One region of the Lysinibacillus sp. FSL K6-4013 genome, then DNA from elsewhere that is predicted to be linked to it. Evidence: riboswitches for the same ligand, from Rfam matches in the RefSeq annotation. Region 1 holds a riboswitch; each other region holds the start of a gene.
The links. A riboswitch is a leader RNA that binds a small molecule or an ion and turns the genes downstream of it on or off. The one in region 1 is predicted to bind cobalamin.
Positions count from the first base shown of each region.

Region 2: another riboswitch for cobalamin. It lies ahead of MHB39_RS10975 (ABC transporter substrate-binding protein); the one in region 1 lies ahead of MHB39_RS02905 (ABC transporter substrate-binding protein).
Region 3: another riboswitch for cobalamin. It lies ahead of metE (5-methyltetrahydropteroyltriglutamate--homocysteine S-methyltransferase); the one in region 1 lies ahead of MHB39_RS02905 (ABC transporter substrate-binding protein).
Region 4: another riboswitch for cobalamin. It lies ahead of MHB39_RS11795 (glutaredoxin); the one in region 1 lies ahead of MHB39_RS02905 (ABC transporter substrate-binding protein).

Region 1 covers NZ_CP152031.1:587,824-596,181, reverse strand. Annotated here, with positions in the region: gene MHB39_RS02925 (heterodisulfide reductase-related iron-sulfur binding cluster) at 1-784, opposite strand, end outside; gene MHB39_RS02920 (cob(I)yrinic acid a,c-diamide adenosyltransferase) at 1,159-1,722, opposite strand; gene MHB39_RS02915 (adenosylcobinamide amidohydrolase) at 1,735-3,195, opposite strand; gene MHB39_RS02910 (iron ABC transporter permease) at 3,192-4,193, opposite strand; gene MHB39_RS02905 (ABC transporter substrate-binding protein) at 4,190-5,158, opposite strand; cobalamin riboswitch at 5,290-5,472, opposite strand; gene MHB39_RS02900 (acyl-CoA dehydrogenase family protein) at 5,530-7,197, opposite strand; gene MHB39_RS02895 (long-chain-fatty-acid--CoA ligase) at 7,199-8,358, opposite strand, start outside.
Region 2 covers NZ_CP152031.1:2,215,828-2,224,185, forward strand. Annotated here, with positions in the region: gene MHB39_RS10970 (translation factor GTPase family protein) at 220-2,157, opposite strand; cobalamin riboswitch at 2,340-2,527, shown strand; gene MHB39_RS10975 (ABC transporter substrate-binding protein) at 2,690-3,682, shown strand; gene MHB39_RS10980 (precorrin-3B methylase) at 3,734-4,411, shown strand; gene MHB39_RS10985 (S9 family peptidase) at 4,483-6,471, shown strand; gene MHB39_RS10990 (class I SAM-dependent rRNA methyltransferase) at 6,781-7,977, opposite strand; gene MHB39_RS10995 (alpha/beta hydrolase) at 8,039-8,358, opposite strand, start outside.
Region 3 covers NZ_CP152031.1:2,360,518-2,368,875, reverse strand. Annotated here, with positions in the region: gene metE (5-methyltetrahydropteroyltriglutamate--homocysteine S-methyltransferase) at 1-1,797, opposite strand, end outside; cobalamin riboswitch at 1,971-2,151, opposite strand; partial or broken gene MHB39_RS11700 (Lsa family ABC-F type ribosomal protection protein) at 2,715-4,196, shown strand; gene MHB39_RS11695 (hypothetical protein) at 4,229-4,648, opposite strand; gene MHB39_RS11690 (DUF3888 domain-containing protein) at 4,739-5,479, shown strand; gene MHB39_RS11685 (DinB family protein) at 5,508-5,975, opposite strand; gene MHB39_RS11680 (GNAT family N-acetyltransferase) at 6,024-6,527, opposite strand; gene MHB39_RS11675 (response regulator) at 6,599-7,705, opposite strand; gene MHB39_RS11670 (ATP-binding protein) at 7,702-8,358, opposite strand, start outside.
Region 4 covers NZ_CP152031.1:2,385,047-2,393,404, forward strand. Annotated here, with positions in the region: gene MHB39_RS11785 (hypothetical protein) at 33-227, shown strand; gene MHB39_RS11790 (hypothetical protein) at 221-880, shown strand; cobalamin riboswitch at 1,181-1,359, shown strand; gene MHB39_RS11795 (glutaredoxin) at 1,477-1,701, shown strand; gene nrdI (class Ib ribonucleoside-diphosphate reductase assembly flavoprotein NrdI) at 1,698-2,057, shown strand; gene nrdE (class 1b ribonucleoside-diphosphate reductase subunit alpha) at 2,054-4,147, shown strand; gene nrdF (class 1b ribonucleoside-diphosphate reductase subunit beta) at 4,135-5,103, shown strand; gene dut (dUTP diphosphatase) at 5,116-5,553, shown strand; gene MHB39_RS11820 (stalk domain-containing protein) at 5,700-6,548, shown strand; gene MHB39_RS11825 (PaaI family thioesterase) at 6,619-7,110, opposite strand; gene MHB39_RS11830 (hypothetical protein) at 7,502-8,014, shown strand; gene MHB39_RS11835 (hypothetical protein) at 8,126-8,358, opposite strand, start outside.

The DNA of each region.
Region 1 (8,358 bases):
TTTCAGCATTTTCTCCTGCTTCTTCTAAAGCCTCAAAATCAATTGGTGTTAATGTGCCCGTACGATCTAAACGATTCATGTAAACATTAAGTGGACTGACAATTAAGTGGAAATGTTTAGACTGCGGTACGTACACAAGGAACGTTAATAGAATTAAAAGGTGTGCCCACCACATTACATAAAACACGCCAGCGGCAACTGATGTAGGTAGGAAGCCAAAAATAGCAGCAATACTTGAAGCAACTGGTTCCGTATAAGTTAATCCCTCACCATGCCAAATTAATCCCATACCATTAGCGAATAATGTAGATACCATTAATCCCCCAATGAAAATTAATACAAGACCATTTTTCCATCCTCGTTTTAGCCGCACCAGCTTTTCAACATAGCGGCGGTAAAATGCCCATACTACCGCGATTAAAATCATTAAAACTACAAGCTCTTGGAAGAATGTAAAGACACCATAAAAAATGCCTAGTGGCAGATGTGATTCTGGTGCTAGTCCTTTCCAAATTAAATCAATGGCCCCTAACTGTACCATCAAAAATCCATAGAAAAACATAACGTGGATTAAACCACTCTTTGGATCCTTTAATAGCTTATTTTGACCAAATACATTGACCATAATATAACGAAGTCGTTCTTTAACACTTTCATCAAACTCAACCTTTTTCCCCAATTGCACATACTTATAGCGTGTTTTCAACAGGTAGAAGAACAATCCTACTGCATAAAGCACAACCACGACTGTTAAGACAATGTTAGCAATTAATAATGGACTCATGGTTGGTCCCCCCTTTAGTTTGTCGTAATTTTCTCTCTTTGTGACGAATTTGCTAGTTCATACAGAAATGTACTTCACTTTATCATTATATTCCTATTCTAATAAATGAGTGAGCATTCAGTCAACATAAAACGGAAATATTTCTGATAATTTTATATTCTTACATTTTACAAGAAAAAAAGCCACCCTGAATTTTTCCAAGGTAGCATTTTTTTACTTTCCTTATCAATTTATACTTACTGAATATCATAGATTCAGTACACGCCTGAACATTTGCTAAAAAAGCAAACAAGCCTCTATCCCTCATAGGGGAAAGGAGGCTTTATTATCTGACCTTTTAATATGACTACAAAAACATTTACTAAATCAAACTTTTATTTTTTAAAAACATTTCCGCTGCGAATATATTCAACATCCGCTACGTTTAAGCGCGCATTTACAACACGTGCAGCTGCAAATAAATAATCTGATAATCGATTTAAATATTTTTGTACAACCTTTGGCACATCTTCAACTTCTTTCATAAGCGTCACCATTTCACGCTCTGCTCGACGTGCAACCGTGCGGGCAATGTGTAAAGTTGCCGCTGCTGGTGCGCCTCCTGGTAAAATAAAACGTTGTAAAGGTGGCGCTTCGTCTGATAAAGCATCTATACGAGCTTCTAGTACTTCAATCGGTTGCTCTGTTAATTTATAATGGCGTTCTTTCATCACATTAGCAAGGTCTCCACCAGCATCGAACAGCTCATGCTGAATTGTTTCTAGGTCTGTTAAAATATCTTTGAAAAGCGCTTGATCTAATTCACTTACTGCTTTCCCAATAAAGGAGTTTAATTCATCAATTGCTCCATATGTTTCCACACGTAAACTATCTTTATCAACACGTCCTCCAATAAGACTTGTTTTCCCCGTATCGCCTGTTTTCGTGTAAAGCTTCATTTCTCTCATCTCCTAAAACTGGTTTTTATAATTCCTAATCGCCTGAACTGTTGTTTCATAGACACCCTTTGCAATCATTTTACCAACTTCCGTAATTGGGCCACCATACAGCATTTCTTCCCCTTTTTGAGTTGCAGCAATTAACAGACTATCTGTAGCAGTACCTGTTGCAATGGTTCCACTGCGCTCATCACGAATATTTTCTGATTGCAACGCCTTTGTTTTTGCCTCAGTTGCTGTCATTAATGCCTGAAAAAATGCCTCTTCCGATAAACAACCATTAATGATAACCCATGTATTAATAGTACCAATATATGGCTCATCTTGTCTTTCATGCACCCGAGATACATCAACTGCATTGCCTACGCCAGCTGTTACAGCTACGATTAAACTGCCAAAAGGAGCTGAAAATTCATTAATGGCCACTAGAGCTGTTGGTACTGCTGTTAGCATAACAACAGTATTTGTAGGTGAAAAATTTTCCCTTTTTAAAAAATCACTAACTTCGCTTTTTACATCGCTGATAACATAATCACCAGGAACTGAGCGATTTAATAAGCAATTATGCCAGCCAATACCTGGGTTATGAACTGCAGAGGATACGGTCTTCAAAGGAAGCTCTGCTTGAAGTTTGATATATTGCTCGGTTATCGTAAAGTGCTCTTTTGTAATGACAGCTCGCTGCTGGTAGTTAATAGCTGCGGGCATCATGGTAATTTGTGGTTTTGGTATTTCAGGATGTGCATACGTAGTCACCCGTGCTTGGTAAACATCTTCAATTTGAGAGGCAATTAATACTTCATGGGGTACCCCCATTGCTCTCACTTGCCCACTCTCCATAAGTAACAATTCATCACAATAAAGCGACGCTAGATTCATATCATGTAGTACCATAACAACCGTTAAACCACATTCCAAAGCTTCCTTCCGAACCATATCTAAAATTTGACGTTGGTGTGCAATATCTAAATGATTAGTTGGTTCATCCAGTAATAGGATTTCTGCAGCTTGAGCTAAGGCCTGTGCTACAAATACCCTTTGTTGTTCACCGCCAGATAAAAATTCCATCGGTGTATGCTCATATCGCTTTACACCTGTTTGAAGCATAGCATGTTGAACAGCCTGCTCATCTTGTGTAGACCAACTTGAGAAAAAACCTGTTTGATGCGGATAGCGCCCTAGTGAAACTGCCTCTCTCACACTGTTCGAGAAAGCATTTGCATGAAGCTGTGGTAATACAGCCATTTTTTTCGCCAAAGCACGAGCATTATAAGAAAGAATATTTTGTCCATCAATCGAAATGGTTCCAGCAGTAGCAGGTAAAATACCACTCATTACTTTTAATAATGTAGATTTCCCGCTACCATTCGGCCCTAGAATGCCAAGAATTTTCCCTTTTTCAACGGTAAAACTAATGTCCTTGACGATTGGTATATCTTCATAGCCACCTGATAGATGTTCAACAACAATCATGCCCGTACCCCCTTGCTTCTTCGCTGCTTATAAAAAATATAGGAGAAAACAGGTGCTCCAATAAATGCCGTAATTACACCAATTGGTAGCTCTCTTGGCACAATGATTGTTCGTGCTACTAAGTCGCAAATAATAAGTAATGTTGCACCATTAAAAAAAGATAATGGCAATAAGTGGCGATGATCAGAACCCCAAATCATCCTTGTCATATGCGGCACCACTAATCCTACAAAGCCAATTGTGCCAGAAACCGCTACAGCCGCTCCAGTTAACATGGAGCCACCTGCTAATATCAAATATTTACTGCGCTTTACATTAACACCTAAATGTTTTGCTCGCTCTTCACCATACAACAAAACATTTAGTTCTCGTCTTTGCGTCCATAGCATAATTGAACCTACAATCACAAATGGAATGATCATTTGGACATATGGCCAACCACGCATCGAAACAGAACCAAGTAGCCAGCCTATTACCTGACGTAATTCTTCACCAGATAAGGCAATCATTAATGAAATAAGGGAACCTAAAAATGAACTAAAAATAACACCTGTTAATATCAACGTTTCCATTTTCAATGAGCGGTCTACGAGTCTAGCAAAGCTCATAACAACTACCATCGTGATGATAGCACCAATCATACTGAAGGTTGGCAGCGCATACAAACCGACAACAGGTATAGAAATACTAAAAAAGATCGTTAAAACAGCACCAACAGAAGCCCCTGATGAAACCCCTAGTGTATATGGATCTGCTAATGGATTTTTTAATAAACCTTGGAATGCTGCTCCAGCAATAGCTAGAGATGCGCCTACTAGTCCCGCTAATAACACGCGAGGCAAACGAATTTTCCAAAAGATATTGGCGGCTGTTTCATCAACCGCCTTATTCCACAATACTTCTAGTGGAATATGAACTGAGCCTATCGCTACGCCACACCAGATGCTAATAAGAAGAAGCGTACATGTTAGTGTATAGGCTAGTGCTATTTTTTTCACTTAAATACCTCAGGATAGATCGCTTTTGCTAATTCTTCTAGACCTTCTGCTAAACGTGGTCCTTGACGACTTGTTGTGCTTTCATCTACCTGCACAATCGCATTATTTTTTACGGCATTAATCGTATCAAAGCCCGCACGTTTTGGTATCTTCGTCAAAATATCTGGTACATAATGATATGTCACCACGATGACATCTGGGTTTTTCGCGATAATTTGCTCTGCATCAATTTTATACCAATTATCGCCATCTACAGCTACATTCTCTGCATTGAGCATTTCAAGCATTGCATTCATAAATGTGCCATTACCAGCTGTATAAATATCTGGCTCATCCGATGCTTCAACTAACACTTTTTTTGGTTCAACGTCCTTGACTTTAGTCAAAATTCCTTCTACTTTAGCCTTCATATTAGCAACAATTTTTTCTGCCTCTGGTAATTTTCCTGTAGCACGTCCAAGCTGCTCAATTGTCGTATATGTTTCATTAAAGTCTTGTGCATTTTTCACTACAAATACTTTTAAACCTGCCGATTCAAGCTGTGCAATAGCCTCTTCTGACAGAGACATGCTAGATTCGTGAGAAAAAACGATATCTGGTTTTAAGGCAATAATTTTTTCAATATCGTATTCCATGCCGCCAACCTTATCTTTCTCAGCTGCCTCTGGTGGATAATCGTCGTTGTCAGTAACACCAACTATTTCATCATTTAAACCGAGCCCAAAAAGAATTTCAGTGTTACTTGGAATAAGTGAAACAATTTTCTCAGGAGGTGCTTCGAGTGTAATGTCCTTACCAAGGGCATCTGTTATTGTCATTGGGAATGTTGCTTCCTCCACCTGTGCCTTTTCTTGCTGTGTTTGCTGCTCATTAGCTGGCTTGTTATCCTTTGCTTCCTGTCCACAAGCAGCTAGCAAGCCGACTGCTAAAAATGCTGATAATCCTATTTTCCAAAATTTCTTCATGTGAATCCTCCTTGGTTGATCCGTGCGATATTTCTTATTCTAATCAAAATAATACCCCTCATCTTTGAAAGATGAGGGGTCAAAATCGCACCAAAAAAACTGATACAAAATCCACCACCCTATCCTCGTAGGTTGTATGTCGTTATAAAGGCAGGTCTCCTGGCTAGTGCTGCTTGCGATTTTCAAGCCTTCCCGAAATATTCAGTGGCATCATTTGAAAAAACTCACACTTACAGTGGCGGGACCGCATCGGAATTACACCGATTTCCCTTTTCACTTTACTTAAGTAAAGAACCTTTATAATATTCAGTTGATTTCATTATACATGAAAATGAAAGAAGTCGCCTCCATTCAAGACGACTTCCAAGCTATTATACAATTTCAGAAAAGTATTGGACTGTTTTCATTTGAGCACCCATTTCTCTTAATGACCATGTCTGCTCTAAATAAACGTCCGCAAGTTTTTCATATTTCCCACCAAATTTATGTGCCCATTCAACCGCTACAACACTTTCATAAAGATGAGCCATCTTTTTCGCCATATCTTTTGCTTCAAAAGTTTTCGTCGCTTCGTCTAAAGCGCTAAAGAGTTGTAGTTTCGCAGACATATCCTCCAATTTTTCTTTAACGATTTGTACCAATGAGCTGTCAGCTAATTTGTCTAATCGTTCCTTCATCTCATGTACAAACAATTCATGGGCATGGAACTTAACTACCAAACGAATGAGTTCTAAGGCCAAAATATTAGCCGTCCCCTCCCACACCGTCAACACTTGCGCGTCTCTTAATAAGCGTGGCGTTACAAAGTCTTCGATATAGCCATTACCTCCGTGTAATTCAATTGCCTCACTAGCATAATGAACGGCTTGCTCTGCCGTTTCCTTTTTCATAATGGCAATATATAAACGATTCATAATAAGGTCTTGCTGTGTTCCCTGTCCACTCGTCACTTTATCGTATAACTGAATAAGATCAAAAACTGTCGCTACCTCCACGTGCAACTTAGCTGCAAATTTACCTAAAGTATCCTGAATCATAGGGTATTGTGTTAAGGGCTTGCCAAATGCATGTCGATTGGTTACATAATGTTTTGCCTCTAAGAAGCCGCGACGCATAATACCAATTGAAGCGACTGCATTACAAATTCTTGATAGATTTAGTGCTTCTAGCATGTAATAAATCCCTTTATTTTGCTCTCCTACAACATAGGCAAGTGCACCTTCAAATTCTACCTCACCAGAGGGAACAGCCCGAACCCCTAGCTTATCTTTCAGTCGGCGAATACGTAGATGATTCGCTGTTCCATCTTCTTTGCGCCATGGAACTGCAAACAACGTTAAGCCTTTGGAACCTGCTGGCGCATCTTCTAGTCGCGCCAATACCATCGCTACACCACACATGCCTGCATTGGATGCAAAGTATTTTTCACCATATAGGCGATACGCAGTGCCATCCTTTCTAGCCTCCACCACATTTGCACCAACGTCAGAGCCTCCTTGACGTTCTGTTAAAAATGTCGCACCTTCATATAAATCTGTGTCTCCTGTTGCACAAACATGTGGTAAAAAACGCTGCTTTACCTCTTCATCCGCATAATGGTCTAATAGATAGGCAGTAGCCATCGTCAATGTTACGGGACAGTAAAAACCGGGCTCTGCATGTGATAGCATATAACCTTGCGCAAAGCTATAAACATAATTACCCTTGTGACCTAGCTGCGGAATATCCTTGTGTACATAGCCGACAATCCCTGTATTATATGTCTCTTCAATCGTCTTTTTATAGCCATCATTAACCCAAACCTCTGATATCTCTTCACCGTAGGCATCATATCTTTGAAGGCGAGGCTCTCCCTGTCGATCTGTATACTTTGCCCTCGTATCAATATCACCTGCACATAGCTCACCAAAATCTGTTAACTCTCGATGTGCATAGGATAAAAACTCTTTATCTAGCATCATTTCTAATATTTTTTGAAGCGTTTCATCCTCGGTAAAAAAGTTCGTAGTACGCAGTTCTTTTTGTTGTAATACTTTCATGCTAGCTCACCTCTTGCCCCTTCAAAGATTGTTTTAATATTTTGCCTGATGCATTACGTGGTAGCGCTTCTACTTTTTCAAAAATACGTGGTATTTTAAACTTTGCAAGATGTTCTTCTAAATAAGCTTTCAAAGCTTCCTCATCGATGTCTTGTTTAGCAGAATACACCGCCTTTACAGTTTCCCCCCATTGTGGATGTGGTACACCAATTACCGCAGCCTCGAATATCCCTTCAAAGCTCAATAAACAATCTTCAATTTCTTTCGGATAAATATTGACACCACCCGAAATAATGACATCCTTTTTACGATCTACGATCCAAATAAAACCATCTTCATCTTTGCGAGCTAGATCTCCTGTTTTTAACCAACCGTCAATAAAGGCTTCATTAGTAGCTACTTCATCCTTATAGTAGCCAAGCATGTTGCCCTCACCCAGCAAAACAATTTCCCCCACTTCGCCTACATTTACATCTTCTCCACTGTCATTCACAATACGCAACTCTGTACCAAGTGGCGCCCGCTGACCAATACTTCCTGCCTTTGCTTCATGCTCCTTGCCAAATAATAATGAACCACTTGGACCTGCCTCTGTTAATCCATATACACAAGTCAAATTATTTGTGCGGAATGCCTGCTGAATGAATCGAACCTCACTTTGAGATAACGGTGCCCCACCATAGACCCACCATTTCATAGAAGACAAATCTGCCGAATGGAGTCTTGGCAGCTGTGCCGTTAATAAATAAGCAACAGGTGCACCAAAGAAATGTGTTGTTTTCTCCTTTTCAATGGAATCAATGAATAAATCGGGTGTAAAAGTTGGTGTTAATACATTTGTTGAGCCTACCAATACACCCGCCATTAAAAATAAATGTAATGGTGCAGAGTGTGTTAATGGCATCATGAGCAAAATACGGCTCTCAGGTTTTACCTCCATTTCAACAGCAATCATTTGCGCCACTGTTAAAATATTACGGTAGCTAAATAACACACCCTTTGGTTTTCCTGTCGTACCAGATGTATATAAAATCGTGGAAGGATCATCCTCCTGCAACTGACAATCAATCGTTTGTGTACTAGCATTTTGTAGCATTGTTTCATACTGATACCATCCTGCTTTTTCTTGACCTGTTTTAATTTTTATCGGAATACCAGCTA
Region 2 (8,358 bases), 1.6 Mb from region 1:
GAATACCCGCGAAAGCAAGTGAAATACCCGCGCTCGAGCGATGAATACCCGCGGAAGCAAGTGAAATACCCGCGCTCGAGCGATGAATACCCGCGGAAGCAAGTGAAATACCCGCGCTAGAGCGACGAATACTCGCGGAAGCAAGTGAAATACCCGCGCTAGAGCGACGAATACCCGCGAAAGCAAGCAAAGCCTTCACGCGAACAAAATCACCCAATTTTACAGGCAGTGCATGGCTGCCTGTGCTTCTTGCCACGGAACCGTATATCCTTTGCCCTTTGCACAAAAGATACTGGAGGAACTATACTCAGGGTCGGCATTTTTATCATAGCCAATCTGTGCAATCACCTCCTCTGTATTATGGCACACATCATAGCCATCAAATTGGAGTGTGAGTGCACCCTTCCCATTTGTATAGGCGGCAAAGGTTGCACTGTAGCTCATTAAAGTGGCAACAGGCGCACGACCTGTTAGGATAACATCCGTTTCAGATAAAATCGGGTCATCGAATGTGCCTGCTGCTTGCTGAATATCAGTCATCATACGGCCGATATAGTCGTTTGAAGCCTTCATTTTAAAGCGATAATAGGGTTCTAGTAGTACATTTTGTGCCTGCTCCAGCCCCTGGCGCAGAGCACGGAAACTGGCTTCACGGAAATCTCCCCCTGATGTATGCTCGTTGTGCCCGCGACCTGTTAGAAGTGTAAAATGAATATCTGTTACAGGGAAGCCTGTCAGTAGCCCATGATGGTCACGCTCAAACAGGTGCTTTTCAACAAGGCGCTGATTGCCTATGGATAAATGATCTGCATGACAGGCATTGCTGAAGGTATTACCTGTTCCACGTGGATTTGGCTCCATTAATAAATGCACTTCTGCATAATGCTTGAGGGGCTCGAAATGACCATAGCCCGTTACGGTTGTCGCAATGGTTTCCATATATAAAATTTGCGGCTCACCAAAGGAGACAGCTATTGAAAAACGCGTCATTAATACCTCTGTCAGGACCTCCAATTGAATGACTCCCATAATATGCACATGGATTTCCTGAAATTTTTCCTGCCAGACCACACGCAAGGACGGCTCTTCTGCTTCGAGTAAACGGAAAATCTGTAGCACTTCCTTGATATGCTGATCGCCCTCATATTGAACCTTTGCCTGTAAGGTTGGGACAAGCTCATAGGGCTGGGATAGCATCGTTGTACCGATTCGATCTCCAATATTTGCCTGACTCAGCCCTTTGACAGCGAAAATCTCTCCTGCCTCAACCTGTTGAATGGTCTCAAAGCGACTGCCATTATAAAGGCGAATTTCGGTCACTTTTTCTGTTATTTCGCCAAATGAAAATTCATCCCGCACATGCAACGAGCCCTTGATCGCCTTCATAAAGGTTAAACGCTGGTGCCCATCATGACGAATTTTAAAAACCTCGCCCTCAAACGGGGCATCCTTGTCAAAATGGGTACATGTTAACAGTGGGAGCTGGTCAAGAAATTCCTGAATGCCCTCATCCTTTAAGGCTGAGCCAGCAAAGCAGGGGAAGGCACATTCATGTTTAATCATTGCCTGTAACTGAGCAAGACACTGTTCATGCTCCAATGACTCATTCAGAAAGGCATCAAGCAATTCTTCGTCGCGCTCCGCCAGCCATTCCATGATGCTATTTGATACATAATCTGCTCGCAGCGGCTCATCGACGAACAACACATGCTGAGAGCAATCTTTGTGAAGCTGACTCATGACAGCCTCCACATTGGCACCTTCACGATCAATCTTATTAATAAAGAAAAAGGTAGGAACATGGTATTGACGTAAAAGTTGCCACACTGTTTCTGTATGGCCTTGTATCCCTTCGACAGCGCTAATGATAATAATGGCATAATCCATTACTCGAATGGCACGCTCCATCTCAGGGGAGAAATCGACATGCCCTGGCGTATCAATCAATGTGTATGTATCGTCGCCAATGCTTATGCGCCCCTGCTCAGCAAATATTGTAATGCCTCGTCTGCGCTCTAGCTCATGATGATCAAGAAAGGTATCCTGATGATCGACTCGACCACGGGCTTGAATACTATTTGTATGAAAAAGTACTTGCTCAGAGAAGGTCGTTTTCCCTGCATCCACATGCGCAAGTACACCGATTGTTTTGTACATAGGAAATCCTCGTTTCTATAGATTGCTATCTTTTTATTGTAACAGAATACTAGCTCCTTTATTTCTTGTAAAATAGTTCGTCTTTATGTCGAAATAGTGCTAATATAATGATGATTATACTATTAGCATCATACTACTGATTGCGCGATAAATTTTCTTCTGCTAGTCTATCAATAGTATTGAACATTATAGAACGTATTGGTGCAAATGGCATTTGTCATTTGCTTAAAAGGGAAATCGGTGCAATTCCGATGCTGTCCCGCAACTGTAAATGGGGAGTCTATACAGCATGCCACTGTAGTGAAACTATGGGAAGGCGTATAGATGATGAACCTAAGCCAGGATACCTGCCAATATGTATTTTTTGACTAAGAACCACGAGGATGGGGATAGTGATATAGGTAATGATACCGTTATTTCACTATGCTACTCTCTTGGCGACAAGAGGGTTTTTTTATGCCCTTCCAACCACCTGGGTAGTAAAGAAGTCTCTGATTTCTTTCTATATTTTAACAACAAAGGAGAAAAGGACATGAAGAAATGGAAAAGTATCTGGCTGATGATAATCATTGCCTTGGTCGCTGTTTTAGGGGCTTGTAACGCAAAGGACAAAACAGAATCAGCAGCACAAGGTGAAAAGGTTGAGCCATCCGAGGCAGCAGCAGAAGTAACCATTGAAAATAATGACACAACACAAACATATAAGGAAGCACCGACAAAAGCGATTAGCTTAAATCAACATGTAACAGAAATCATGCTAGCGCTTGGCTTAGAGGATTCTATGGTAGGGACGGCTTACTTGGATGATAAAATTTACGAGCCACTGCAAGAGGCATACGATAAAGTCCCTGTCCTTTCCGATCAATACCCAACGAAGGAGCAAGTCATTGATGCCGAGGCAGATTTCCTATATGCGGGCTGGAAAAGTGGCTTCGGGGAAAAGGGTGTTGGCACACCAGAAGAGCTTGAAGAATTAGGCATTCATACGTATTTACATACGGCTTCCAACATGACAAAGCCAACATTAGAGGATATTTTTACCGATATTCGCAATATCGCGAAGATTTTCCGTATTGAGGATCGTGGTGAAGCTTTAATTGAGCAGATGACGAAAGATGTAGAGGCAGTACAAGCTAAATTACCAAAAGATAGCGAAAAATTACGGATTCTTGTGTTTGATAGCGGTGAAAAGGATGTATTTACAGCGGGTCAAAACTTTATGAATGAGCTAGTGACAATCGCGGGTGGACAAAATATCTTTGGTGATGTGGAATCAGGCTGGACAACTGTGTCGAAGGAAGATGCAGTGGACCGCAATCCAGAGGTAGTTGTCGTAATTGATTACGGTGAAACAACAGCAGAACAAAAGATCCAATTCTTAAAAAATGATCCAGCATTGAAGGAGATGGAAGCTGTTAAAAATGAGCGCTTTGTTATTCTACCACTTTCAGCAGCGTCTGAAGGGGTTCGTGCGGCAGAGGCGATTGAAATTTTAGCAAAGGGCTTCTATCCTGAAAACTTTTAATCCATTCGAGCTAGCGTTTTGCTAGCTCCTTTTTTATAAGGAGCGATAAAAATGAACGCATTTCAAAAAAATGTACCAGATCAAACTTTTGAAACATTAAACCGTCATGGTGAATTCACACGTCTTGCAGTCAGCCCCGGCATTATCAATAAGCATTATACGCCTGCGCAATTTCAAAAAATAGCCGAAATTGCAGGCGAAAAGGGAGCAATAAAGTATTCGGCCTCCTACAGTATTCTCGTATCCATTCCAACAAGTGATGCGTCAGAAGCGATACAAGCCTTACAGGAAGCGGGTCTTTATGTTGTGCCCTCAGGTCCTATCATTGCCATGAGGGCCTGTGATTTTTGTGATGGTGAGAAAATGGAGGCTGCCCCGATAACCGAACAGCTCTATCATGCCATGGTGGGGATGACGGTACCTGCAAGAGTCCGTGTCAATATTAATGGCTGTGCATCAGCTTGCTACAATGCAGTCTATGATGATATTGGGCTCGTTTACCAACAAGAAAGCTTTGATGTCTATTTAGGAGCAGTACCGATGGGAGCAAAGGCACAGGCTGGCAATTTATTCGCTAAGAGGGTAGACGTCACACAAATTGAAGATGTTTTACTGCACCTGATAAACCTTTATAAGGAGCATGCTCGCCCAAATGAACCCTTTTATAAATTTTATCGCAGAACAAAGTCCGCAGAATATTGGGAACTAGTAAAAAATTCGATTAAATAGCAGGAATATTACTTAGGGTGTCGAAGTATTGTAGTAAGGCACAGAATATTACAATACAAAGGAGCAAGAACATGACATCGAAACAAGGGATTCAACCAGAAGATCTTTATCACTTAAAATCAGTAGCAGATCCACAGCTTTCACCAGATGGGACAGAGGTAGTTTATGTAGAGACACGTATGGACGAGAAGAAAAACGACTATATATCGAATTTGTTTTATATAAACTTGAAGGACAAAACACCACAGCAATGGACATTTGGTGAAGATAGAACGAGTTCCCCTGTTTGGTCACCAGATGGCAGTCAAATTGCATTCTTGTCAACGAGAACAGGTAAGTCGCAAATTTATGTTCTTTCGAAAGCAGGTGGAGAGGCAAAACAGGTGACACATTGTAAAAATGGAGCGACATCCCCTGTCTGGTCACCATGCGGCAAGAAAATTGCTTTTTCAGTCGTGCTAGGGAAAGGTGAAACCATCCTAGATAAAGCGGAGGATGAGAAGAAAAAGGATAAAGAGCTAAAGCCACTAGAAATCGAGAAAATGAAACACAAATCGGATGCTGGTGGATTTATTGATATGGAGCAGTTTACCCATATTGCCATTGTCAATGTGGAATCAGGAGAGCTAGAGCAAGTGACAGAAGGCAAAGAGTACTTCCATCTGGGTACTTGGTCGCCAGATGGCAAATACCTTACGTACTTAGCAGATAAGGCGGAGGATTTAGATTTCTCATTTAATGTGGATATCTATTTATTGGATTTAGAATCTAAACAGAGTCACAAGCTAACAGAAGGTTCGGGTGCATATTACCAAACGGCTTGGTCTCCGAATAGTCGCTACCTTTCTTTTGTAGGCGGAGAACGTGAATTTGAAAATGCCACACAAGCGAAGCTATGGATTTATGACATGGAGCAAAAACTACTAAACGGTGTAACAAGTGAATTTGATGCGCCTGTCGGTGATTATGTCATCGGTGATTTCCTGCAAGGTGTAGCGTCACCACGTGTGCAATGGATGAATGATAACCATAGCTTCTACTTCCAAGTCACAGATCACGGCAATGCGGCGATTTATTTCGGCAATGTAGATGGCGAAATTTACCCAGCTATCCATGATGATCAATATGTCTATGGCTTCTCGCTTGATCCGCAAAATGATCAGGCTATTGCGGCTATTAGCACAACGACCAATCCAGGCGATCTGTTTTATGTGAACCTAAAAACGGGTGACAAAGAACAGTTGACGTCAATTAATGAAGAATTTCTAAAGACCAAAACATTAGCTGTCCCAGAAAGTATTGAATTTGAAGGTGCAGAAGGCTGGCAGGTCAATGGTTGGATCATGAAGCCAGTTGGCTATGAAGCAGGGAAGAAGTATCCTCTCATTCTTGAAATCCATGGTGGTCCGCATGCAATGTATGGCAATACCTACTTTAATGAATTCCAAATCCTTGCTGCACAAGGCTTTGCAGTGCTTTATACGAATCCGCGTGGTAGTCATGGCTATGGTCAAAAATTTGTGGATGCAGTACGTGGCGATTATGGTGGTAATGATTATGCGGACTTAATGGCAGCAGTAGACTACGCTCTGGAGCACTATGATTTTATTGATCAAGATCGTCTAGGTGTAACTGGTGGAAGCTACGGTGGTTTTATGACCAACTGGATTGTGGGCCATACAAATCGCTTTAAAGCAGCTGTGACGCAGCGCTCCATTTCGAACTGGATTAGCTTTGCTGGTGTCAGTGATATCGGCTATTACTTTACAGACTGGCAAATTCAAGCAGGACTCGATGATATTGAGAAGCTATGGCATCATTCACCGCTGAAGTATGTAGACAAAGTGGAGACACCATTATTGATTTTACATGGTGAAAAAGACTATCGATGTCCAATTGAGCAGGCAGAGCAATTGTTTATTGCCTTAAAGTATCGTAAAAAAGAAACAAAATTCGTGCGTTTCCCTGAGGCGAACCATGAACTGTCAAGAAGCGGCAAGCCCACATTGCGAATTAATCGACTTGAATATATTCGAGATTGGTTTGTGAAATATCTATAATCGGGTGGCCTAAGAAGAGGATTTCTTCTTAGGTCACTTTTACTATATAGGACGTCTTTTGAAAAAGCTCTTTGGTGTATCCTGACAGCATCAAAATTTGCGAAAATCTTTACTGAAATCATCGAATGAAATGGTTTCGAAATGCATTTTTTCGTTATTTAATGTAGGAATAGTACCAACTAAAGCAATTTTTAAGTGCGCCCTCAGGAATAAACCTTTTTTCAGGTTTATCTACCTTATGTTCATTATTTGGTGGAAGCCTCTCCGCCCCATAAAAAAAGAATCACAACAGGTGTGATTCTACATTGCTTAGTCGATTTTCTGGATGAACACGACCTTCAGATAATTAAATTCAGGGTATTCACGTGGTACACGGAAATCCTTTGGTAAACCATATTCCTCGACGATTTTATAGCGTGTACGAGTCTCTTTAAAGGCTTGGTCGATAAAGCCTTTGAACTTTTTCATGCCGAAGCTGGCATTATTTGTGGAAGCCACAATCATGCCATTTTTAGCGGTAATGGCAATCGTGTCCTTCAGTAATTTTGGGTAGTCCTTTGCCGTTGAAAAGGTCATTTGCTTTGTACGTGCAAAGCTAGGTGGGTCTAATACAACAAGGTCAAACTGTAAAGCATGGCGCTGCGCATATTTAAAATAATGAAAGACATCCATGACTTTTATATCCTGTGCCTCATAATCAATATGATTGACACTAAATTGCTCAATTGTTTTGGCTAGACTGCGCTTGGCTACATCTACACTCGTTGTTTTGATGGCACCTCCTAGAGCAGCTGCTACAGAAAATGCTCCTGTATAGGAGAACGTATTTAGCATGTCAGTATTGTTTGCATAACGCTCACGAATAGCCAATCGCACCTCACGTTGATCGAGGAAAATGCCTGTCATGGCACCATCGTTTAAATGCACCGCAAAAGTCATGCCATTTTCTTTTACCATGATAGGAAATTCACCTGGTGTGCCCATCACAAAATCATCCTGCTCGATATACTGTCCTTTGCTATCAAAACGTTTTTTCTCATAAATCGCTTGATAGTTCACTGTCTCAGCAAGCGCCTCATAAACGACTTCTTTAAATGAGTAAATGCCCTCACTATACCAGCTCACCATGTAGTAGCCGTTAAAAAAGTCAATTGTGAGACCGCCGATGCCATCTCCCTCACCGTTAAACACACGAAAGGCTGTTGTGTTTTCATTGCTGAAGAATGCAGCACGATTGTCGATGGCCTTTTTGAATTTCTTCGTAAAAAAAGTTTGATCGATGGTTTCATTCGCATCGGTCGTTAGCACCCAGCCAATCCCTTTATTTTGGATTCCGTAGTAACCTGTTCCGATAAAACGATTATGGTGATCCAAGAGCTTTAGGAGCGTGCCTTGCTCAGCAGGTAAATGTCGTGCATCAACTGCATCCTTTGAAATAAGTGGGTAGCCTTTTTTTAATTGATCAGAAAAGGGCTGTTGTATTTGTAGTGCCATTGTTTGTGTCATAGTGTCATCCTTTAAAAACGTTTTGCTCTATTATCGCACTGTTTGAGCGGGATAGCCAAACTTATTTCAGGAATTGCGCAATTTTTGTCACGGTTTCAATCGTTGCGTCTTCAAAATAATTCATTTTACTGAAATAGCTATGGATTAATCCTGGCATTGTGATATGTTCGACTGTCACACCTGCAGCCGATAACTTTTGTGCATAACTTAGACCCTCATCAAAGAGAACATCTGCCTCTGCGGCTAAAATGAGTGTTTTTGGCATTTTACGGACATCCTCTAGCTGAAGGGGGGATACAAGCGGATTGGTGAAGTTTGCTTCCTCTGTATAGTGATGAGAGAACCACTGCATGGCTTGTGTATCTAAGCCATAATTTTCAC
Region 3 (8,358 bases), 1.8 Mb from region 1:
CGAAATTCCTGCGTTTTCTAGTGCTTCCACCTCTTTGCGAAGTGCTAATGCAATTTGATAAGCGACATCTTGACGGGAAAGATCATCGCGCACAAAGGACCAATTTAATATCGTTACTGGCCCTGTCAGCATGCCCTTTACAAATCGCTTTGTTAGGCTTTGAGCATAGGCTGATTCTTTTACGGTAATTGGTGAGGCCCACGCAACATCTCCATAAATGATCGGAGGCTTCACACAGCGTGACCCGTATGAAACGACCCATGCTTTTTCTGTAAAGGCAAAGCCAGTCAATTTTTCACCAAAATATTCTACCATGTCTGTACGCTCAAATTCACCATGAACAAGTACATCGATATCTAATTCCTCTTGTATAGTGATCCAGCGCTTTGTTTCGTCTTCTAAAAATGTTTCATAGGCTTCATTCGATAATTGTTTCTTTCGCCACGCATTACGATTTCTTTTCACTTCATCTGATTGCGGGAAGCTACCGATTGTAGTTGTTGGAAACAGCGGTAATCCTAAGGCTTGTTGTTGGATCGTTTGTCGCTTCGTAAAATTACTGTGTCGTTCAAAATCTTGCTTTGTCACAGTTTGAACGGCTTGATGAATTAACTTATTTTGGCGGATTGGATGATTTTTTAGAGCCTCAATCGCCTTCATACTTTCTGAAAAATTATGTTGTAAGGAACCATCTTTATCTCGTCTGAATTTAGTCAGCCCCGTGATTTCTACGATTTTCTCATCTGCGAAGGCCAGAGACTGCTTTAAAACAGGGTCAAGATCATTTTCAAGAGAGGTTGTGATTGGAACGTGCTGTAGGTTACTTGATGGTTGAATCCATAGTTCAGCAGCATGACTTAGCTGTTCAATGGCTTGAATTGTCGCATTGACCTCCGCCAGGTTTGAACGCCAAATATCACGGCCATTCACTACCCCTATTCCTAATACTTTATCCTGCGGGAAACCAAATTGACGAAGTGACGCCATATTTCCTTTATAGCCATGAACAAAGTCCAAACCGAATCCTTGAACAGGCAATGTACTTAATGCTTCATAGGCACTTAAAGCTTCGAAATAAGTCTGTAGCATTATTTTAGCCTCAGGAACGGCAGTGGCTAACTGGTCATACATTTCTTTCACCAGCTTTATCTCTGCTGGATCAAGTGTTAAGACGAGGGATGGCTCTTCTAGCTGAATCCAAGTGGCACCTGCATCCACTAATTCTTTTAATACCTGCGTATAGAGTGGTAATAAAGCTAATAAGTACTCAACCTGTGTTAATTTGTTGTAGCCTTTCGTTAACTTATAAAATGTATAGGGACCAATTAGTGTCGGCTTCGCAATGATACCGAAAGTTTCCTTCGCCTCTAAAAAGTCGGCTAACACTTTATTTTCTGTTAGTTGTAAGGCTTGTCCCTCATACTCTGGAACAATGTAATGATAATTTGTATTAAACCATTTTGTCATTTCACTAGCTACGGCTGTTTTGTCTCCTCTTGCTACACTGAAGTAGGTATGAAAATCGACTTTACCACCTTGCCAGTTAAAGCGCTTTGGAACTAAACCAAACATCAAAGCTGTATCTAACATTCTATCGTAAAACGTAAAGTCGCCAACTGTCACCATATCGATTCCAAGTTGCAGCTGCTTGTTTATTCTTGATAAACGGATTTTCTTTAATTTTTCCTCAAAGTCCTCCTCAGAAAGTTCATTGCGCCAAAATGCTTCTAGTGCTTTTTTCCATTCGCGTTCCTCCCCTATATAGGGATAACCGATCAATGTACTTGTATAGTTCATGTTTTTAAGCTCCTTTTTTAGAAAAAATAAAAAGCCATTCTCCTATTAGGAAAATGGCTGCATGTTAAAATTAATAATGCTAAAACAATACGAAAAAGTATCTACTTTCGCATAAACGTTATCGCACAGTGCCTATTTGGTCACTTTTCACCACCTATTTCCACGTAGGTATTTGGTGTGTACTAGAAATTGGCAGGTCTCCTGGCTTTCCATCAACACGCCTCACAGCCTTCCCAGTTTCTCCAGTGGCATTTGTGATTTGCTCCGAATTACAGTTGCGGGACAGCGTCGGATTTTCACCGACTTCCCTTTTAAGCCAAAATTTCATTTGGCACCAAGTCTTACACATTATTCAATTATGCTCCTACTATAGCATACATTTCAGAATAGTAGAAATTATTTTTAAACAATTATATAAATTATTTCTATAAATATTCTAGGAATTATTAAATATCTTGGCTAAGATAAGGCTACATTGTATTCCGTTAAAAAATTTGTTACTATAAATAGACAATTATGAGAGGACTGATGAATGGACAATGTTGAACTAAACTATATTTTTATTTGAATTGAATGATTTCAAACCAAAATATAGGGTTAGTCTATCCATTTTTAACAATCAGTTGGCATTTTATTTGTCATGATACGAGTGGCAAATCGACTTTATTCAGTGAAAGACTAATCCTTCCAATGCACGATTGGAGGGATTTTTTTCTTGCTCTCATCGTTGAATCTGTACCTTTCATCTACTCGTAAAGGAGAGAGATAATATGAGCGATTCAGATACTATTGTGACGCATGTAATACTCCGTATAAGTCGTTAATATCCATCTACTTATACGGAGCAATGAAGCATAGATGGATAGACCGACTTTGTATGAAAAGGAAAACTATTGCAATACAAAGGAGGAATTATTATGTCCATGATACAAGTACAAAACCTAACTTTTTCTTATCCAAGTAGCTTTGACAATATTTTTGAAGGGGTAAACTTCCAAATCGACACGGATTGGAAACTTGGATTTATCGGGAGAAACGGACGAGGTAAAACAACATTCTTTCAGTTGCTATTAGGCAATTATGAGTATAGCGGAAAAATCATCTCTTCCGTAGACTTTACTTATTTCCCCTATCCCGTTTCGGATCCAAATAAATATACACACGAAATTTTTGAAGAAATTTGCCCTCAGGCAGAGGATTGGGAATGTCTACGTGAAATAGCTTACCTACATGTAGATGCAGAGGTCATGTATCGACCTTTTAAAACATTATCCAATGGCGAGCAAACAAAGGTGCTGCTTGCTGCGTTGTTTTTGACAGAGGGTCAATTTTTATTAATTGATGAGCCAACCAATCATCTAGACACGGATGCACGAAAGACGGTTTCAGATTATCTTCGCAGGAAAAAAGGATTTATTTTAATTTCACATGACAGAAGCTTTTTAGATGGCTGTGTTGACCATATCCTATCGATCAATAGAGCCAATATTGACGTTCAAAGTGGAAATTATTCTTCTTGGAAGTTAAATTTTGATCGTCAGCAGGAACACGAAGAAGTAACCAATCAACGACTGCAAAAAGATATCGACCGATTAAAACAATCCTCAAAGCGTTCGTCAGGTTGGTCTAATCAAGTGGAAGCCTCCAAAAACGGCACAACCAATTCAGGTTCCAAACTGGACAAAGGCTTTGTTGGACATAAAGCAGCCAAAATGATGAAACGAGCGAAGAACCTGGAATCCAGACAACAAAGAGCTATTGAGGAAAAATCAAAACTGCTAAAAAATGTTGAAAAAACCGAGTCATTGAAAGTAGAGCCATTGGCATATCCATCAAAAGAAATGGTTGTTGTCACGGATGTATCGATTCGGTACGATGACCATATCGTGAATAAGCCTATTAGCTTCAAAGTGGCACAAGGGGATCGAGTTGTTTTAGATGGCAAAAATGGAAGCGGAAAAAGTAGTATGTTAAAACTTATTCTAGGTAAGCCCATCCAACATACAGGCTCCATCAAGTTAGCTTCAGGTCTAGTCATTTCCTATGTTCAGCAGGATACATCCCATTTAAAGGGATTGCTTTCGGAATTTATTGAAGAGCATGGTATTGATGAGACGTTATTTAAATCAATCCTGCGCAAGATGGATTTTGAGCGTATTCAATTTGAGAAGGATATCTCTCATTATTCCGGTGGGCAAAAGAAAAAGCTGCTAATTGCTAAAAGCTTGTGTGAGAAGGCTCATTTATATATTTGAGATGAACCACTCAATTTTATTGATATCTATTCACGCATGCAGATTGAAGAGCTCATAAAAAGCTCTCATCTCACAATGGTGATTGTTGAGCATGATCAGGCATTTCAACAAACTGTAGCAACGAAAACGATAGCGATGTCGTAAAGAGAAGAATCCATTTTATGGATTCTTCCTTTTTAATGATATTGAAACCAATGAACCCATTTAGTAGTTGTCTCTTTCACGATATATAGCTCACCTAGTGATGCACTTTGCGCTGGCAGTAATCTTGGAAACCTTAATCGAACAAACCAGGAGTGATTAGCCACATTTTCTCCACAGAAGTTCACCGCCATTTTATAGTAATTCTTCTCCATGCCAGTTAATATTGGCATGGGCTTTATCACCTCAATTTGCCACTCCTGATAATTAGGGCTTGAGCCATATACTTTTGGAATGATGTCAGCTAATGCTTGACTAAGCTCGTCTTTGTCTTTCTCCGTTGTTTTCATCAATACATCTGGATTTGGACATATGAAGCCTTCAGGTTCTGATCCCGAAGTAGCTGTTGGAAATAACAAAAGCATACATAAAAAGGGCATTATTATTTTTTCCATTGTTCAACTCCCTTTCTTTAAAAATGCTCGATAATTTACTGTGATTGGTGCACTCTATAAAGTATCATCCTGCAGAAAGGTCACTATTCCATGAAAAAATTTGCTTATGTTTTAATGGCTATCTTCACTATGTTCATTCTGCCATGTAAGATCTATGCGCAAAGTGAACAAACTGATGATCAACTAATCAGGGACACATTCATTACAATCCTTAATCCATTTATCGAAAAGGAAATTGATCATTACTACGGCTATCCTAAGCAGTATGGCTTGTATGATGTGAAAATTTTAAAGATTGTCAAAGAAAGTCAGTTTAGCTTTAAAGTTAGCGTGGAAGTTACCACCTTTGAGCATGCACATTCCCCGCCTTATAGTAAGGAAATCATTACATTTGAAATCAGTCCAAGTGGGGTCAGCACAATTCGCTATATACATGAGGCGGATGATGTAGAAAAAGCAATAGACGCATTTTATAGGGCAACACTGTTAGATATACAGCAGAGTTTTAAGCTGGACTTATCATCGTATACTTCCTACCGATACGATCAATTGCAATATCAAGCTGAAATAAATCATGATATGAAACCCCTTGCTACGATTGCAGAGGAAATAGTGACCACCATTTTATTTCCTGAGCGAAAGATACCATACAAAAATGTCATAGACCCTGTCACCTACATCAAGGGTGATACAGGCTATATGCTCTTTAAAAGGGCGGATGGTACAAATGTAAGCTATCAACTGCAAAAGAAAGACGGCACATGGATCGTAACAGATAAAGCAAGTAAACCAGGTAGGAAAATGGAGGATCTGTTGCCTTGGTATATATAGAAAAAATGAAGCCAACTGATTCCATCAGTTAGGCTTCATTCTTTAAGAGTATTTGCATCATACTTTTTATAATGCCCATGTGTAGACTTTCATGGTTCATATGAAAGACAACCATATCCCCCAATGTTTTCATACCTAAAAAAGGCTCTTTTAGCGGTTCATGTAAATGTCCCGCACAAGCTTGTTCAATAAGTATAGGTTGTTCCTCTAGGAGCTTAATGATTTGATCCATTGGTGGCGGTTGCTCAGTCCAGTTATCCGGATTACTGCCACTAGGAAACATGACATGATAGGATAGGGGCAAATGCCTTTCTTGTGAAACAGCTGGAAAAACGGTATGATCCCAACCAACTAATAGATGACCAGCATTCCAACGAATAGTGTTTTTATGTCCAATGGGTATCTGATCAACAATATTCTCAGGGATTGTACGTAGAAATTCAACAGTCCAATTACGCCACATTTTCATTTGCTTAAATAATTGTTCTTCGTTCATATACTAGCTCCCTTTCTACACGTTTTAAGTTATATTCAATACCATGGATTAAATTAATTTATAGTAAATTACGGTTGCTTCTAATTCTCTATCTGGTGAAATAGTATATTGCGGAATTTTCCCTACTTCTTGATAGTCTAATGATTTATATAATTTATTGGAAGGATCCCCTTCTCTCGTATCTAAAACTAGCAAGGAGCGGTTTTCTTGTTTTGCTCGTTCCTCTGCTTGTTGCATCAGCGCTCGTCCAATACCGTTGCGTCTAAAGTTGGGATGTGTCATTAACTTGCAAATTTCAGCACGATGAATGCCATTTGGTTTGCTAGTTAAATGCAATTGAATACTACCTGCAATTTCATGATTTATTTTCGCAATGAACAGTAAGACATCTGACGCTAAGACAGATTGCCAATATTTTATCGCTTGTTCTTGTGTGAGTGGAGGTAAAAAACCTACGGATGCTCCTTCATCTACGACCATAATCAATAATTCAGTAAGCCTCTCCAAATCTTGCTCAATATGGTGAAGCTCAATTATTTCAATCTTTTGCATGCCGAAAGCATCTCCTTTTTATAAAATTATTCCCTACTATTAAAACAGAAATTACTTTTCCGAAATCGTTTCTAAACGTTGAGTAAGAACTCGTTGTATTTTCTATAAAATTTTTCTGGCACAGCGAGATCAATTTCAGCTAATTTTGCCTCTATAGATTCAAAGAATTTTATACATTCTTGTTTCCTATTTTGTTGAATTAAGAATTCTAACAATTGAAACATATACTGTTCATTGTATTCGTCTAGCTCTAAAAGCTTTTGTAGGCAATTATACTTTAATAAAGTGTGGGCAGCGTCTGTACGTGCAATATACTGTTCAAGCACATGTAATACAGATTGCTTTAAGCGGAGCCTGATTTGATTAACCCATAAATACTCCTCATCTATTAAAAAATCACCCTCATAGCAATTCAATAACTGCTGAATGGATTTCTCATCATGTTGATCCTGCTCCAATAGTTGATTCAGCTCATCATAATCAGTTTGAATTTCCGCATTTAATTTATAGTGATTATTGACCAAGAGTATGGGATCTTGAATACCATTGTCCTTTAATATCTTTCTTAAATGATAAATAGTTGTATGTAAATTACTAGCTGCCTTTTCAAAGTTCAAATCTGGCCACAATTCCTCTAAAAGAACTGCATTTAACATAGGCCGTTTTTGGTGAAATAGTAAATATAAAAATAGTTCACGTACTTTTCTTGTTCGCCACTTAATCACATTATGTTGAACATCCAGTAGATAAAAGCTGCCTAATGTATGCGCATATAATGAGTTTTTCTTCTCATCCCTCGGCGCCACCGTCACGACCATTTTTTTCTGTGCTTTTGTTAACGCATTAATCAGTCGTTTTTCCTGTACTGGCTTTAATAAATAATCTGTTGCCTCAACTTCAAAAGCCTCCACGGCAAATTGTGTATGAGCTGTAACAAAAATGATTTGTAAGGATGGTTGCTTGTGTAGGAGCTGCTTTGCAAGTTGCATACCGTGTGTGTCAATCATTTCAATATCTAAAAACACTACATCAATTATTTCTTTTTCAAGAAACTGGAGGGCCTCAGTTGAATTTGTAAATGTTCCCTTAATGTTAATCTGAAATTGGGCAAGTTGTTTAACCATAATAGATAAAACATCAATGGCCAATTTTTCATCATCAACGATCATTATATTCATGTGACACCACCCTCTGGTAATAAAATGACAATTGTTGTTCCCTTTCCTTCTTCGCTGTAAATTCGTAAACTAGCATTTTTTATTAATTTAAATTTCTTTAATGGATTCATAAAGCCAATTCTTGTACTTTCTTCATTTAGCAATTGGTGCAATTTTTCTTCTGAAATTCCTACACCATTATCATAGATTTTAATTCTTACAAATTGTCCCTCTCTCTGTAGGCTTAATTCTATGGTCCCTCCCTCTACTTTTTTAGAGATACCATGGAACACTGCGTTTTCAATTAAAGGTTGAATGGACAATGCAGGGATTCCTAATTGTATCGATTCGTCAATATCATATTTAATACGTAAACGATCTCCAAAGCGCATTTTTTCAATTGATAAATAGGCTTTTACAAGCTCCATCTCCTCATCGATGGGGACAATGCTATTTCGATAATGAACATTCAGTTTTGCACGGAAATAAGTGGCTAAACAATAAAGAGCTTCACGTGTGTTTTCCATATCTGTATAACTTAAACCAATAATCGTATTAAGTGTGTTATATACAAAATGTGGTGTGACCTGTGAATATAAATAGTTCATTTCTACTTCGATTGCATCGATTGATGATTGTCGAACAGCCAATAAAGATTCAATACGAATAAAAAG
Region 4 (8,358 bases), 1.8 Mb from region 1:
GTTTTTTTTATGAACGAATAGGAGTGAACAAGATGACATCTCATTCAATTTTATTTTATGAAAATCAGTTAAAGCAGCAAATAATGAACAACCTTTCTAGTGAGCACATGATTTCCCTACAAGTTTATATCAAAATATTAATACAAGAAAATCCTGATGATTACAAAAATATTAATTATGCCTATTTAAATATAAAACGTGAGTTAGTCGGGGCAATAGAATGCTGATAGATGAAAAAATTTTAGAGGATAGCATTGATATTGATCAAGATACTCTATTTAGCAATTTGGATCATTTTGAGATCCAGAGATGCTTTGTATTAGAATATTTAGAGATGCTGTTAAAGTGGAATAAACAAACACACGCTATTTCTGAAGAGAAACTTCAAAAGCTTTGGATGAAACTGATAAGAAAATATAAATTTTCTCTTGATGAATGGGAAAGAAATGCTGGAAATACGAATATTCACTCGTATCTTGTGAAAGAACAAGGGCATGGTCTACAAAAATTAATTCGTTTTTACAGGGACCGTCATGGAGTGAAATGGTTAGAAAATGCCTTTGATTATGGCATGACATTGCTAATGAAAGGTGGAGAAATGCCAGCATTAGAAATGTTTTTCCTCACAAATTTAATATGTTACAATTGGCAACTAGACTACTTAGAGGATAAAGAAGTGCAATATTACTTTTCACATTCAGTAAATGGGAAAGTGAAAGAGGTCTATGATCGTTTTAGGGCTTACGATAGAGAACAGAATCTATTAACTGCAACTAAATTATATAAGCTTTTATCCAAATATAATCCTCAATTTCATACAAATTCTGCTGCAACGCCGGAATTTTATAAGGAATTGGCCCTGTTTATTGAAAAGCACTAATAGATGTTCCTAGTGTCAAACAGTCTATTTTTCTTCAGAATATAGACTGTTTCCATAGCTATTCAAGATTATTTTAGGCATTCTATAAATGAATAGATTTACTGTAGATAGATTTTAATAGAAAATCTCGTACATCGTTTAAAATATATATTTTGTTTAGGTATAAGTAATTAGTGATAATCTATTTCGAACTACATAATAAAAAATACTGAATAATCCAAAAATAAAGAAGTTTAGAATCTAGATTTACTTTTCATTTGAAGGATGGTAAACTTAAAACTATTGAACAACAACTATATATTGTGTTCGTTTTACAAAGGTACTACTACATGTAGTTTAAAAGGGAAGTTCGGTACAATTCCGACGCTGTCCCCGCAACTGTGAAGCTGACGATGATTGCAACCACTGTGCATTCGCATGGGAAGGGAATCAGAGAATGAAGCAAAGCCAGGAGACCTGCCTTTCTAAAACAAATTAATCATTTCTTCGGGGATTAAGAGATGGGAACGTCAGTATTTTTGGTATGTTAACGTTTCCATTTAGCCTATCTCTCTAGAGGAGATAGGCTTTTTTATTTTATGAAAAGAGGGATTTCTATGAAACTTTATACGAAAACAATTTGTCCAAAATGCCTATGGGTAAAATCTGAACTACAACGTGCAGGACTTGAAGCTGAAATTGTTAACATTGATCACGATGAACAAGCAAAGCAAACGATTATTAATGCAGGGTTTTTAAGTGTGCCTGTTTTAGAGATGAATGGAACTTTTATAGGAGATGTTCAGGAAATTGTTTCTCAAATTGAGTTGATTGCCCTATGATCGTATTCGCTAGTCGTACTGGCAATGTGCGCAATGTTGTATCCAAATTAAAGGCAGAATGTATCGAGCTCTCCGAGGAATTGCGATTGAACAAGCCCTATCTTTTAATTACCTACACAGATGGTTTAGGTGACATTCCAGCAAAGGTACAACGTTTTTTAGAAAAAAACAGGGATTTTTGTAAAGGAGTAGTTGCCAGTGGTAATAGTAACTTCGGTCATCATGTATTTGGCGCTGCTGGTGAGAAAATCGCTGCTACGTATCATGTACCCCTAGTAAGGAAATTAGATTTACAAGGTAATCAAACAGATTACGAAGCAATACAAACGTTTTATGAAACGAGGGTAATGGGATGAAAACCTATTTAAAGCTTAATAACGACGTACTGAATCGTTATAGTACAACTGGATTACTTGAGTTAGAAAAGGACCGCGAAGCTACGCGCCGCTACTTTTTAGAGTATGTTAACGTACGTTTGCGTTATTTTATAGATATTGAGGAAAAAATCCGCTATTTAGTTGATGAGGGCTACTATGAGAAAGCATTTATCGACATGTACGAGATGGAATTTATTAAGAAGTTGTACAAAAAAGCCTATGATTATAATTTCCGCTTTCCATCCTTTATGAGCGCAAGTAAATTTTATGATAGCTATGCTATGAAAAGTCGTGATGGGGAAGAGATCTTAGAAAAGTATGAGGATCGTATAGTCATTATCGCTTTGTATTTGGCTCAAGGAAACACAGCTCTAGCAGAACGCTCTGTCGAAGCGATGATGGAAGCTTATCAGCCTGCAACACCAACTGCTTTAAATAGTGGCAAGAAAGCACGTGGTGAATTAGTTAGCTGCTTTAAATTATCAATGGATGACTCCATGAATAGTATTGCCGAAAATATTGGCTATTGTTTAGAGCTATCACGTCTTGGTGGTGGGGTTGGGGTCAACTTAACAGATTTACGCCCTTTAGGTGATCCAATTAAAGAGATATTAAATCGTGCAAGTGGTGTCATCCCAGTAGCAAAACTGTTAGAAAATTCTTTCAGTTATTCGAATCAGCTAGGGCAACGAAATGGCTCTGGTGTTGTCTATCTAAATATTTTCCATGCAGACATAGAAAATTTCATTTCATCAAAAAAACCAAATGCTGATGATAAAATTCGTCTTGCTACACTTTCAACAGGAATTATTATACCTAGTATTTTCTTCGAACTGATGAAACGTGATAAGGATATTGTTTTGTTTAGCCCATACGATATTTTTAAAGAATATGGCAAACGTATGTCTGAGATTTCCATTTCAGACATGTACTACGAGCTACTTGATAACCCTAAAATTCGTAAAATTAAACGTTTAAATGCACGTAAGCTTTACACAGAGGTGAAAAAAGCACAATTTGAATCAGGCTATCCGTTTGAAATCTTTGATGATAATGTCAATAAGGTACATCCTTTAAAAAATATTGGACGTGTCAAAATGTCCAATTTATGTACAGAAATCTTGCAGGTGCAAGAGACAAGTATCATTACGGACCAGGATCAACCAAACGACTATGGATTAGATGTATCGTGTAACTTAGGTTCCATCGATATCCATGCAGCAAGTAAAGTGAAGGATTTCGGCGCATTAGTCGATACAGCGATGCACCTATTAACAAATGTATCGCAAATGACACATATTAAAAATGTACCGTCTGTTGCAAAAGCCAACCAATTAATGCATTCTGTAGGGCTTGGCTGTATGAACCTCCATGGGCATCTCGTGACGGAGGGCATCCTGTACGGCTCAAAAGATTCGATTGATTTCATGGATCACTTTATGGAAGCGATGAACTATTATTCTTTGAAATCTTCGATGGAAATGGCGAAAGAAAAAGCTGCAACCTTCTACCGATTTGAGGACAGTGATTATGCATCAGGTAGCTATTTTGACCAATATATCAATAAAATTGACGAAGAACTATCACCTGTTGTATTGAAGGCGCTTGGCAATATACCAATCATTACGAACAAGATGTGGGAAACGTTAAAGCAGGATGTAATGCAATACGGTCTATTCCATTCCTATCGTTTGGCTATTGCCCCAACTGGTAGTATTTCATATATTCGTAGCTGTACGGCTTCAATCGCACCATGTACAGAGCGCGTAGAGGTTCGTGATTACGCCGATAGTAGAACCATTTATCCAATGCCTCATTTAACAAATGACAATAGTCATTTATATGTGGAGGCGTATGATGTGAATCCTTATGATTTAATTGATTTATATGCAGCTTCTCAAAAGCACGTTGACCAAGGTATTTCCATGACGCTTTATGTAACGGACAATTGGACAACCGAACAATTGGCTAAAGTATACATTTATGCGTGGATCAAGGGCATTAAGTCTGTTTACTATGTTCGTCAACGATTACAAAGCTTAGAGGAGTGTGTAGCATGTCAAATATAATTTATGAGGCAGTCAATTGGAATAAGGCAACAAGTGAGCTTGCCCAAATATTTTGGGACCAGCAATGGAAGCAAATTTGGTTTCCAGAAGAAATTGCGGTCAGTAAAGATATTAAACAATGGAAAAGCTTTGAGCATCAGGACACATATAAAAAAGTATTTGCAGGATTAACCTTACTGGATACTGTACAAACAAATATCGGAATGAATCGTGTTGCCGCTTATACAGACGATTTACAGGAAAAGGCTGTCCTAACCGTTTTTGATGCATTCGAGGCGATACATGCCAAGTCCTATTCTTATATTTTCACAACGCTTTGTACAAACGAAGAAATCGACGAGCTATTTGAGTGGGTCAAGAAAAATGAATTTCTACAGTATAAGGCCAATAAAATAGCAGACATTTATAATAGTATTGAAGAAGGCAATCCAGAGAGCTTATGGAAAGCGATGTTCTCATCCGTTATGCTTGAATCTTTCCTGTTTTATTCTGGCTTTTTCTATCCACTCTACTTAGGAGGACAAGGCTTCCTACGAAATAGTGCAGAAATTATTTCACTCATCTTGCGCGATGAATCTATCCATGGGGTAGCAGTTGGATTTTTTGCTCAAAATCTATTCAAGCAATTTTCAAAGGAAAAGCAAGAAGAGCTACATTTATGGGGCTATGAGCTATTATTAGATTTATATCAAAATGAAATGAAGTATACAGATGATATTTATGCGGAAACAGGATTATCACCTGAAGTGCGCGCATATGTACGTTATAATGCAAATAAAGCTTTAATGAATGTCGGCTTTGAAGCCATGTTCCCAGAAGAGGAAGTCAATCCAATTGTGATGAATGGGATTCGTAATGAAGGCTCCACATATGATTTCTTTTCACAAAAGGGTGCTACCTATGCCAAGGCAAAAGTTGCGCCGATCACAGATGACACATTCAATTTTAATCGTTAAGGATGAAGAACAATGAATCTAGAAGTAAAAATTAAAAAAGTTCACGCTGAAGCCATGCTACCGATACAAGCCAACCCTGGTGATGCAGGCATGGATCTCTATTCCATAGAAGCAGTAGAAATCCCAGCAGGCGTAGCCAAACTCATTAAGACAGGTATACAGATTGAATTACCTAAGGGAACGGAAGCCCAAATTCGACCAAGAAGTGGATTAGCATTAAAGCATAGTGTAACTGTACTGAATAGCCCAGGCACTATAGATGAAGGCTATAGAGGAGAAATCGGTGTTATTTTAATCAACCATGGTCAAGAACCATTTATTGTAGAAAAATCAATGCGCATTGCTCAAATGGTTATTCAATTTGTTCCTTCTATTCAATTAGTGGAAGTAGATGAATTATCTCAAACGGTCCGTGGAGAATCTGGATTTGGTGCAAGTGGTACGAAATAGCGTACCTATATATAAACCTCATAAAGTTTACTTAAAAATCCTGCTTAAAATGCAGGATTTTTTTGTTACCGTTGCTAATAGCAGAAGGAAATAATAGGGTTCATATGGAATGAAGTAATGATAGCGAAGTAAAGGAGCTAATAATCATGAAAAAAATATGTTCAGGTATTTTCCTTATGTTGATTGTCATTCTTACATCGATCACAACTGCTGCAGCAGCTAGTAGTCAACTAAAAGTGGACGGTATGACAGTACAAACGGATGTGAAGCCCGAAATAAAAAACAATCGAACAATGGTACCTTTACGCGTGATTAGTGAAAATTTAGGGGCTAAGGTGCATTGGTCGGATGGGCAAGTGATACTGACCCAAAGTGAGATGAAAGTCAGTTTAAAGTTAAACAGTAGTAAAGCCACAGTAAATGGAAAAACGGTATTATTGGATGCAAAGCCATACTTAAAGAATGGACGCACCATTGTACCATTACGTTTTCTAGCAGAAATCTTTGGCTGTAAAGTTCATTACGATCATTTAACGATCTCAATCGATACAGAGCCATTGATGATTAAGGGTGTGGAAGTGAAAGCATTACTTCATGAATACCACATGACAATGGGGGGAGTAGTCGAGCAAATCAATGGCAATGCCTATATGGAAGAAATGCACCGTATATTTACTAAAAATATGGGCAAGAAGATAAAACAGCCTAACGACTACACATGGTCTGTGCATAGCACCGTAATTGGGGGCTATTATAAAATGGGCCAATATGATTTCTTGAACAAGGAAGGTAGTAGCATAGCACGTTATGATCTCTATTCGTTGGTGCAATCTTCAGATAAACCTTTGACTGGACAGCCAGACGTGTTGATTTATGACGCCACTGTTGACCAATGGTATGAGTTTAACAAAACTGCCAGTGACTCTATTTATTCGTTAATGGAAACTGCCACGAGAAATGGCTTTGTGACAGTTATTAGTAATACAGTTCCTTGATTATGAATCCATTAAAAACGCAATAGAAGAGCACATCTATGAATAAGATGTGCTCTTCTTATTAAAAATGCTAATCATTTTTATTTAGAAAAGTACTAGGCATGACTACAAGGACTACTGTTCCACGAGCACAAAGCGTATCCTGCGCGTAAACTTCAGTTTCTACTTTCCATTTCTTCGGATGAATTTCTTCAACAGTGCCAATTGCCTTTAAGGGAACATCTTGGGGTGTTGGCTTGAGGAAATCTACATTAAGGTTAGCCGTTACAAATCGAGGTGGCTCCACTCCATCACCAATTTCATGTCCATTTTTACGATGCAAGGCAAGCGCTGCCGACCCTGTTCCATGGCAATCAATTAATGAAGCAATTAAACCACCATAGATAAATCCTGGAATACCCATATATTTTGATTCAGGTGTATAGATTGTGATCGTCTTTTCACCATGCCACCCCGTGCGAAGATGATGACCATCATCATTCAAACGGCCACACCCATAACACCAAGCGTTATCATCTGGATAAATATCTTGAATTGCTTTTTCTACTTTTAATTCTTCCATTCTTCTCTCCCCAATACTCTAGTATTATTTGTTTCTAATCGAACGTTAATCATTTAAGTATAATTAATCATTTCCATTCCATCAATAAAAATCTAAATATTCCATCTATTTAAACTATGTAAAAAAGCACGACCATAAAGTTGGACAAGTTTTATTAATGACAGATGGGGAGGGCTGGTATCAGGAAGAAGGAAAAGCTGCATAGCTTGTAAAACGCTGGCATGGTGCAACAAAGGAAAGATGGTATACTAAGGTCGTTACGTTTTTCTTTTACCGTGCTGAAGAAGGAATAAAGGAGTCAAAAGGTATATCATTAGAAAATATAATCGATTGTATTTGCAAGGAAGCAACTAATAAAGACAGTAAAAAATTAGAAGAATTACTAGAGCAATTGTATGATTATGAAAGTGCTAAAATACTCGATATTTACCCTTATCAGATAAAAAGTAATAAAAAATATAGTCAAGTAGAAGTATTCTTCGATAAATTGGAGATGGTCGATTTCCAAGAAAAAACGCAGGATTATCATTCTTATCAGAAAAGCCTAGAAAAATTCGAGAGATTTTTTGAATTGATGTGGTTAAAATCATCTGAATTTTATGCATTTTATTACATACCAGATCCTTTATATAAGGATCAATTGTATTATAAAGTCTACGAGAATGAGTGGAATAAAATTATCCCTAAAGATCTTACAGAAGGCATTTTATTAAACATTGATGAGTACACAATATTAATTTCACTAATAAAATTAGCTGTTTCGGACCATCTCCATCTACATATCATTTTACCTGAGGAGAATATGGTATTTAGTGGGAATGGATTAGCCTTTTTAATCTATAGCCAGCGTAATCTTGAGCTATTTGAAAAGATAGCTAATACGGAGGGGCTCTATATCCGTTGAAAAAGTGATAGAACATTTCCAGCAACATGGAGCCAGATAAATATGAAACATACCCTAAAAAATAGCAACAATCTATGTTGCGTACAGATCGTTGCTACTATTATTTAAAAATCATTTATTTTGCTCTCGATAATTAATGGCCTCTTTAAATTCATCGGTAGCTAGGATGTTGTAAAACATATTTCTACTGTTTACGTTTGCTATTGTCCCAGTGTTTGTATTATCAATCCATAGATAGTATTCATCATCGTTTAGTTTGATCTTATACTGCGGAGCAATTTCGTTATCAACCTCACCGAATTCTCTAGCTTTTTTAAATGTTTTTTCTATAATTTTAACATCTT